3 regions of the Blautia sp. NSJ-140 genome follow, and region 1 is predicted to be linked to each of the others. Evidence: riboswitches for the same ligand, from Rfam matches in the RefSeq annotation. Region 1 holds a riboswitch; each other region holds the start of a gene.
The links. Region 1 has a riboswitch for cyclic di-GMP ahead of MUB50_RS15110 (GGDEF domain-containing protein). Riboswitches for the same ligand answer to the same signal wherever they lie in the genome.
Positions count from the first base shown of each region.

Region 1 (3,286 bases):
CTCAAAAGCAGTATGAAGAATGGTTAAAACAAAAACATCAAGAATTGACAAAAAGGCCAAAGAAACACCCGGTACATTAATTTGCACCGGGTATTTTTATATGTTCCATTCTGTTCTAAGTTGTGTTATACTGACTGCGTTGTCCAACCGAGACCCGGCAACGGGGGGAGGTGAACACATGGAAATAGTCATATCTTTTTTGGTGGCTGTTGCGGCAGGTGTGACTTGCCATCTCATTTGCAAATGGTTAGACAGTCATAACAAGGACAACGAATAGCCTAGTGGATGCTCAACCACTGAAATAAAAAGAGAAGAACCCTCGCATGTATTGGTGGTACATACGGGGGTTCGTTCTTTGTTCACATGGAACATCGTCATATCTTTTTTGCCTACTGGCATTATAGCATATGCCGATCATGAAATCAATATGCTTCGTCTTTGTAAATCCGTGATTTTTCCGCCGTTTGTCACAAAATTGTCACAAAATCATATTTTCAAAGCATCCCACACATCCAGAAATGCTTTAAAATCAACACTTCCCAGGCTTCACAGTATAAATATATTGCTTTCTTTTTTATTACGCAATAACGTGCTTTGACTTGTTTCATCTTATACCAAGAATCCTTTGTTTTCAAGGATTTCCAGTGTTTCTACGCAAAACAATATTTCGTCTGCTCGCGTCTATTATCTTTTATCTACTCTGAGCTGAAAGCTAATTATATTTCTTGCATATCTGTTTATTTTTATACATATAAGCATCTGCAGCATCCAATAACATCTGCATTGTACACGACATATCATCGGAGGATAATGCCCATCCGCATGCATAGTCGATTAGTATTTGATTTTCATAACTATTTAATCTGTCTTTTTCTCTGTTCAGGGATTTTAATATTTCCTTAATTTTCGCCTCGCTTGTATGATAAATGACTGCTATAAACTCATCTCCGCCATATCTTCCAACAAAATCCTTTTCTGGAATAACACTGCGCAAAAGCTTTGCGAAATTTAATATTAACTGATCTCCTGCGGAATGTCCCATTGTATCATTTACAGTTTTTAAATTATTTAAATCAAACATTATGCAAGCTGTAGGATCTGTAATTATATCTTTTTTATTAAGAAGCTCATTACAGGCATTTTTATTTGGCAGCCCAGTATGGGCATCTATGAATGCTTTCTGTTCCAGCAGTCTGTTTTGCATTGCCATATGCATTGCCCTTAGAGTCTGCATAATAACCAATATCACCAGACTCAACATATCAAGTGCCGACAAAAGCTCTATAGTACGAATCTTTACAGCGATCTTTTCTGAATAGCTTTCTGCGGAAGAGACAGTTTCATCTGCCATCGAAAAATATATTTCACTCATATTAACAATGTCTGTATTTTCGTATCCCTTGTTTCTTGCTGCTTCAATTTCTGTTTTCAATTTATCCCAGTAATCACTCTGGATTTGCAATTTTTCCTGGTATTCTTCATCATTGAGTTTTACCAGATCATAATGTCCATCCTGATATCTCAATCCAAGAAGAATATCATCCAAATATTTAATTAACTCTTCATCTTGGTTTCCTGTAATTTCTAATTTTACTTCACGCTGTGTAACTCCACGTACCAGACCTGCATAATTTATTACGCGTGCTGTCCCCTGCAGCCTACTAATCTGAATCATCATAAAAATAATAAGAACTACTAATATCAATATAAGGAAACTCTGTATAATACCTATTATATTTTTACTTTTCTTGTTTGTCTGCATTTCACAATTTATCCCAAACCTTAAATAATATTCATTTACTTTCCTACAGGAAATCAAATGACAGACTTTTGGCCAGTGAACTTTCATTAAGAATATTAATCTTTGAAGATGGAATGACAGTTGCAGCAGTTTTCTTGCTGCTTTATAACTTCCGCTAACATCAACAGCAGCTTATCAATCCACTCATGTCATTGATGTTTGGATCATAAACTGTCCGTGTACAAATATCGGGAAGATCATCTCCTGTTGATAAATCATTCCTCAAAAAAAGCACTGCCAGCCAGACAGTGCATCTCATTTTATGCAACTGGCTGCCATTTTACAGGCCCTGTAGCTTTGCGTCCCAGACTTTCATCTGGTTTGCCGATTTCCTTATTATAGCTTTTACACGTATACAAAAAAACTGGTTTTATTATACTATAGTGCTCTACTATATACAAGAAAAACATTACCGTTTTAACGTCCAAAAATAAAAAAAGAACAGCCGATATATATATCGAACTGTTCTCCCACTTCCGAAGTCCACGCAGCATTGACATTACCGTTCTATATATTTTGTGATGACAGATATTAAAATCCTCATATCAACCGGCTTCGCCACATGATCATCCATTCCGGCATTCAAAGCAGCCTGTACATCCTCTGCAAATGCATTTGCTGTCATTGCAATAATAGGGATCTCCTTTCCGTCCGGACGCTCCGACAGATTTCTGATAGCTTTTGTCGTTTCATAGCCATTCATTTCCGGCATCATGATATCCATCAAAATCAGATCAAAGGTCCCCGGAGCTGTATTGCAAAACTGTGCCAGGGCAGATTTTCCATCGACAGTCCTGGTTACGATCATCCCTTGTTCTTCCAGCAAAGCTGCTGCTATCTCTGCATTTAAATCATTGTCCTCTGCCAAAAGGATATTCCTGCCTTCAAGGATTTCACTGGCTGTTCCCGAGCTTTCATCGTGTTTTTTTGCATAATAGCTTTCATCCGCTATCCTGTGTTTTAGTGTTACAGTAAAGGTGCTGCCCTTTCCAGGCTCACTCTCCACATCTATTGTTCCGCCGAGCTGATCAACATATTTCTTTACGATTGACATTCCCAATCCGCTTCCTGTGATTTTGCTCTTTGTAGTGTTTCGCTCACGCGTGAATGCGTCAAAAATCTTTGTCAGATAATCCTGGCTCATACCGATTCCGGTATCGCTCACCCTGGTCCTTACCATCATGTACCCGGGCTCATCACATACTAATTCGTCTATGTTTACCATAACAGAACCACCGGATGGAGTATATTTTATGGCATTGCTCAGGATATTCGCAAATATTTCTTTTACCTTGGTAGTATCTGTCAGTATATGTTCATGCTCTACATTTATTGTGTAATGAAGTGCAATATTCTTTTTCTTTGCTTCATCATCAAATATTTCAAATAAAGTCTGCCGAATATCTTCAATCCGGCCATAGTTCTCATCAATTTCCATCTTTCCGCTCTCAATCCGGGCCATATCAAGTACATTATTTATGATTG
Region 1 covers NZ_JALIFS010000015.1:39,469-42,754, reverse strand. Annotated here, with positions in the region: gene MUB50_RS15110 (GGDEF domain-containing protein) at 713-1,762, opposite strand; cyclic di-GMP riboswitch class I at 2,062-2,137, opposite strand; gene MUB50_RS15105 (ATP-binding protein) at 2,301-3,286, opposite strand, start outside.

Region 2 (3,286 bases), on a different contig from region 1:
ATAAGAAGCGATTTTATAAGTCTTTTCATCCAGGCTGCAATACTCAAACTTATAAATATCATTTTCACTTTTCAGTTTTTTCCGAATATTATCCGGGGCTATCAGGATATCTATAGCTTCCAATGGTTCCAGTGTCTTATATTTTTCAAGAACCTGCATCTGAAAATCATGATAAAATCCCAGAGGTTTATATATCATCTGTCCATTCAGATTGTAGAATTCATATCTGTCATTTTCCAGATCACAGACAACAAAGCGGTCAACCAGACGCACTATGCTCTGGATCAGCTGCTCCATGGAAGCATTATCTGCTGCCATCTGCAGATGCCGTGCGCTCTCTACCTTTGTCTCTGTGATATCACGCAGAAAGATCATGGCATATTCTGAATCCTCTATTTCGCCACGTATGACCACATTGCGGACCCATCGTTCTTCTCCATTCAGAGTGATACGGCACTCTAAAGCCAATTCGGTTTCCAGCCCCTTCAGCCTTTCTGCAATATAACCACGGTCGTAAAAAGAGGATACCGCCTTCTTATCTGTCTCCACAACATAGGAATCCACAAAATGCCGGATCAATTCATCCCACGTATGACTCTGTTCAAAGACGGTCATCAGGGACGGTTCAACCTTAAAGGTATCAAAAGTATTCGCTTCCAGATTCACATAATACTCGCACAAATCTGCTTTCGTAAAAGCCCGGTGGAAAGCAGCAGATTTTTGTGCCTGCATGATTTCTTTTTTCTCCCCATCAATGTTAATAAAAATCCCGGCAATCCTGCTGGCAGAACCATCCAGACGGCGTATTACTTCTGCCGATGCCCGAAACCACTGGTATTGATTATCCTTCATTCTCATACGATACTCTACCTGGTATTTTATCTGGTTCGTCTTATCCTTAATTGCCGCCTGAAGCTGCACCATTACTCTTTCTTTATCCTGTGGATGCAGAAGACCTGACCAGGATTCCAGTTTATTCGGAAAGTCCAGGGTGTCATGATAGCCAAGCATTTTTCGAAATTCATGACTCCAGTTTGCATTCACAATCTCACTGTTTTCGTCACAGTCAAAATACCAGAAGCCGGAACAGATAGCCTCATTGAGCAGTGCCAAATTTATATGATCCCAGTTGACCTGTACGGACATAACCCAGATCTGTCTGCCCGCCTCATCTGTCGCATCCTCTTTACAAAGCCGTACATTATTCACTGTACCGTCTGCTGCAAGGATCTGTGCTTCCCCTGTTCCGTGAAGCTGCAAAAAACGGTCTCGCTCCAGTATATCTTCCTCGTCATAAAAGAAGTTTCTCAATGAGCCTTTTGTCTGTTCCATGAAAGTATCGAATGTATATCCTGTACTATGCAACAGCAGATTATCCACAGACAAAATAGACAGGTTTTGGTCATAAGATCCTGTCATTATACCTACCCCGCCATTATTTTCCAGTGTTTTCTGTACGGCCTGTGACATGGCCTGTGTCTGCCCCGTTACAGTCTCACCTAAGGAATATATTTTGTCTTCATAATTTTTCATTTTATAAAAGTCCTCTCTCCGTCTTATGCCTTCTTCATCCTGCTTTTATCTGTATACAGAAAACCTGTCCCTGCTAGTTTTGTTACCCATTTTTGCATACAAAAAGGACATCTGCCAAAATCTGCCAGTGTCCCTACTATATTCTTTAAAATCACACATCTATATAGTATAAAAGGTATCGGAATCTCTTCTGTTCAAACATCTTCTCCATATATTATGATGATATGGAAACAGTGGCAACCGGCTGACATGGTCAAACTTTCTGACTTTAGTCCCTTCTGGCTTTGCGCCCCTGCCTTTCAACAGGTTTGCCTTTAAAATAATTTTCATTTTTTCCAAAAATAAAATACCATGTGGTTTTTCTTACGTCAATAATATTTTGGTGGAAAATTTACATATATTTTAACCGAATCAAGTAACTCCCCTGTGGAGATTGCGAAAAGCAATAAGCAGTGGGTGAGGACCTGCTTTGGTCCTATGTCAAGATTTAGTACACGTTAAAATGAGAAATTTCTCCCCATTTTAACCTGCCAGAATCTCAGCCTCAGTGTGCGTTCTTTCATACACTCGTTCGAATTCGTTTGGCGACATATAGTTGCAATGGCTATGAATTCGTTTCGTATTGTAGAAAGCTTCCAGATATTCAAAAATCAACTGGTATGCCTGCTTATAGTCGCGAATTTTAAAGCGATTGAGCCATTCACGTTTGATAATAGAATGAAAGGATTCAATGCATGCATTATCCCACGGAAAAGCTTTCTTCGAATAACTGCGCTGCATATTTTCGGTTGCTTTTTTATATTCCTTTGCAACATATTGGCTGCCACGATCCGAATGGATAATTAATGGTTGATCGATATTTCGGCGAGCTTTGGCTTTGTTTATAGTATCAATCACGCAAGATACTTCCATTGTTTCTGAAAGCGTCCAGGCTATGATTTTTCTGGAAAATAAATCCATAACACTGGTCAGATAGACAAATCCATCTATTGTCCAGATGTAGGTAATATCCGAACACAAGACTGCATTCGGACGATCAGGATTAAATTGCTCATCAAGGATATTTTGTAATTCAGTGCTGAAATCGGAATCTTTTGTGGTGATCGTCCATGGTTTGCTCCACTGAGCACGGATCCCCATTTGGCGCATATATGTACCAACGGTTCTTTCCGAAATGACTTCACCAGTTTTTCGAAGTTCTACAGTGATTTTCGGAGCACCGTAGTTCTGCTTGGAATCATCATAAATATCCTGTATTTTTGCTTTTACAGCTTCACGACGTTTTTCTGTATCAGAAGGTATGTGATGGAGCCATGCAAGATATCCTGAGCGAGAGACACCTAAAAATTTCAACATTCCGGAGACGGAAACCCGGCGTCCAGCCTTTTGGGCAGCTTCCGTCTTCTCAGACACTTCAAGATAAATGGCTTCCGTCATTTTCCCAGAATGTTGATTGCTTTTTTTAACACATCAAGTGCTTCTTGGGCATCACGTAATTCACGTCTGAGACGGGTAATTTCCTTCTGCTCATCAGATGCATAATTACCAGAACCACGAACAGGAATATCACCTGATTCCCGGAAGTCTTTCAGCCATTTTGTTAATGTGCTGTATCCGATGCCAAGATTTTCTGCACATCCACGTACTCCGAGATCTTTGTGATCCTGATAGTACTGGACTGCATCAAGTTTAAATTGTTTGTCATGTTGCTTTGCCATATGAGCTTCTCCTTCAGCATGCCTCTATTGTATCA
Region 2 covers NZ_JALIFS010000002.1:154,791-158,076, reverse strand. Annotated here, with positions in the region: gene MUB50_RS03185 (hybrid sensor histidine kinase/response regulator) at 1-1,533, opposite strand, end outside; cyclic di-GMP riboswitch class I at 1,766-1,856, opposite strand; gene MUB50_RS03180 (IS3 family transposase) at 2,056-2,970, opposite strand; gene MUB50_RS03175 (transposase) at 2,967-3,251, opposite strand.
Region 2: linked by a shared signal. The riboswitch ahead of MUB50_RS03185 (hybrid sensor histidine kinase/response regulator) and the one ahead of MUB50_RS15110 (GGDEF domain-containing protein) in region 1 are both predicted to bind cyclic di-GMP.

Region 3 (3,286 bases), on a different contig from region 1:
CAAAATAACGGTCTACTTTTATAAGATGTTTTCCGCGCTCTTCCAGCTTGTATCCAAGCATGGACAGAAACTGCCCGTACCCGTTATCCTGCACGCCTTTCCCAAGATGCAGGCCTCCGGACATTCCCTTCAGGTTCAGATCTTCCACGCATACTGCATCATATCTTTCAGCAAGCTCCCTGCTGAGCTTATGCTGGAAATCTTTTCTCTGGTTCTTTATCTTTTCATGACATAAAGCTACCCGTTTCTTCTGTTTCTGATAGTTCCGGCTTCCTTTTTCACAGTGGGAGAGCTTTCTCTGTTCCTTTGCAAGTTTTTTCTCTGCTTTTCTGTAAAACATAGGATATCCAGCTCTTTCTCCTGTAGAAAATACACACATTCCCTGCATGGCAAAATCGATCCCAAGAAATCTCTCTGCCGGTCTTTTTTCCACGGTTTGGTTCTCACAGCAGAACAAAAGACTTGCAAAATATTTCCCGGATGGCTCACGGCTCACAGTTACGGATCTCAGCTTCCAGTCTGACGGAATCTGCCGTTGGAGTTTTATCTTTATGGCAGCCATCTTCGGAAGCTTCAGATGGCTATCCTGCAAAAGGATATTCCCGTTTACTGCATTGGTCGTATACGAATTTCTTGTATGCTTCTTTGATTTATAACGTGGAAATCCGCAGGATGGTTCCCGGAAGAACTTCCGGAACGCACTTTCCAGATGCAGCTGCACATTCGCCAGGGCAAGGGAGTCTACCTCCTTCAGCCAGGGATATTCCTTCTTATATCCGGCCGGTGTGTTCCGGAGCATCTTTTTTTCTTTCTGGTAATAGCTGATCTTGTCCGCGAGCATCTGGTTATAGATAAAGCGGCTGCAGCCGATTGTTTTCTCTATCTGGACTTTCTGCTCTTTATTTGGATAGATCCTTATTTTTACGGCGCGGTTCATTCTTCTCACCTTCTGTATTTTATAACCATCACCAGGTGATAGTATAGTAGAAATACTGAATGGGAATTATTGTCTAATTCCATTATATTTATCATTCATTTTCTTTTATCGACTGATATGTATTTATGAACTAATTGTTCTTTTTTAGTATACTACATCAGGGAATGGAGAACAAGTGTTTCTTTTGTACTATAGGGATTTTTTGAGCAGATATGCCCAGATGTGCAATTCATCTCACCACCTGAAGAGGTGGGAGAATTCTTGCTACATTTGTTAAAAATGCAGAATGAAATGAAATTGACAGATGAAAGTTGGATCAGTTATCAGCAAGGAAAAGGTAATGAAGAGTATCAGAAGTATATGGAAGATCTGACAGAAGAGCGGGAGGAAGTTTTAAGGATATGGAACAATCTGAATACAAATGAGCAGGAAACAGTAATGTCAATGCTTCATGGACTTCGAAAGTAGGAGAACAGTTCGAGTATATGTATCGGCTGTTCTTTTTTTGTTTTTGAACGTTAAAACGGTAATTTTTTTCTTGTGCATAGTAGAACGTTAAAGTATAATAAAATTAGTTTTTTTTGGCATAAGTTTAAAAGCTATATCTATAATAAGGAAATCGGCAAACCAGATGAAAGTCTGGGACGCAAAGCTACAGGGCCTGTAAAATGGCAGCCAGTTGCATGAAATGAGGTGCACTGTCTGTCTGACAGTGCTTTTTTAACGATGTTATTTCATAGACGTAACAATAATGATTTTATCAGGAAAGAATAAGGAAAATAAAAGTATGAAAAAGGTAAAAAGTTGTCTGACAGCAGTGGTGTCAGGTGTACTTGTAGCAACTGCTGTCTTGTCTGGATGTGGACAGTCAAAGAAAGAGGTATCTAAAAACGATGATCATCTTACCGTTTATCTATGGGAAAATCGTTTGATGAAAAATATTGCACCCTATATCCATGAACAGTTCCCAGATCAGGATATTGAATTTATTATTGGTAACAATGATACCGATTTATACAGTTATTTTAAAGAACATGATGAATTACCGGATATCATAACAGTACGTCGATTCTCTGGAACAGATGCACAGGACTTACAGCCTTATCTTATGGATTTTGCTTCTTATGATGTTGTTTCCAAGTACTATTCTTATGCGGTGCAATATTATAAGAATGATGAGGATGAAATCCAGTGGCTGCCAATCTGTGGTATTCCGCAGACGATCATTGCCAACAAAACACTGTTTGATCAGTATGGCATAAAGATTCCAGAAAATTATGAGGAATATGTACAGGCTTGTCAGCAGTTTTATGATAATGGCATAAAACCGTATTCCATGGATATTGGTGAAGACTGGTCTAATAATGAAATCATCCAGGCAGCGGCAATCGGTGAGTTTACAAGCCTGGATGGTATTGAATGGCGAAACGGTGCAGAGACTGCAGCGGATGAAGTAAAGTTTGATGATACATTATGGAAACGTATTTTTCAGAAACCAGTCAGTTTCTTAAGGACTCGCACTTTGGTAAAGAAGATATCAATATTGACATCAATACAGGAACCCAGATGTTTGTCGAGGGAAAATCAGCAATGTTTCATGGACATCCGACGGTTATGCAGCAGCTGCAGAAACAGATGGATGCGGATCTGATCCGTATTCCTTACTTTTCACAGACATCGGATGAATCCTATGTGTACATGACTCCGTCCTTAAACATTGCATTTAACAAAAACCTGGAAAAAGACCGGGAGAAACTGGATACTGCACTGGATGTGCTGGATTGTATGATTTCAGAAGAGGGGCAAAAGCTGATTGCGGATGGAAGCGGTGTTATTTCATTGAATACAGATGTTCCAACCATGATGCAGGATGTGCCTGGACTGGAAGAGGAAATTAATAATAATGCTGTTTATATCCGGTATTCCGCTCAAAAATCATTTGATGCAAGTCTTGAGGCTGTTCACGGATTACTGTCAGGAGAAATGGATGAAACACAGGCTTATGATACTTTTTGTAGTGCAATAAATCGTAAAGATCCAGAAGAAAAAGCAACGGTGAATTTTGAAAATGAATATTCCATTTCACTGAACGATAGAAATGGCCGTGATGCAGCATCTTCCATTTTAACTACGATCAGAGAAGAAAATGAGGCACAGCTGGCTCTGGCACCATATTATTATTTCACTTCCTCTATGTACAAAGGAGAATGCACCAGCAGCCGGGTTGGCATGATGACAGCGAAGAGTTCAGATACAGCATTATATGTTGCAAAAATCAATGGTAAACAGGTTTGTGAACTCGTGGAAAATTATCTCGCCGATGCTGATGAGAATTTTTATGTAACCAAT
Region 3 covers NZ_JALIFS010000007.1:30,762-34,047, reverse strand. Annotated here, with positions in the region: gene MUB50_RS09575 (transposase) at 1-937, opposite strand, end outside; partial or broken gene MUB50_RS09570 (IS200/IS605 family transposase) at 946-1,020, opposite strand; gene MUB50_RS09565 (hypothetical protein) at 1,229-1,405, shown strand; cyclic di-GMP riboswitch class I at 1,549-1,624, shown strand; gene MUB50_RS09560 (ABC transporter substrate-binding protein) at 1,725-2,588, shown strand; gene MUB50_RS09555 (5'-nucleotidase C-terminal domain-containing protein) at 2,528-3,286, shown strand, end outside.
Region 3: linked by a shared signal. The riboswitch ahead of MUB50_RS09560 (ABC transporter substrate-binding protein) and the one ahead of MUB50_RS15110 (GGDEF domain-containing protein) in region 1 are both predicted to bind cyclic di-GMP.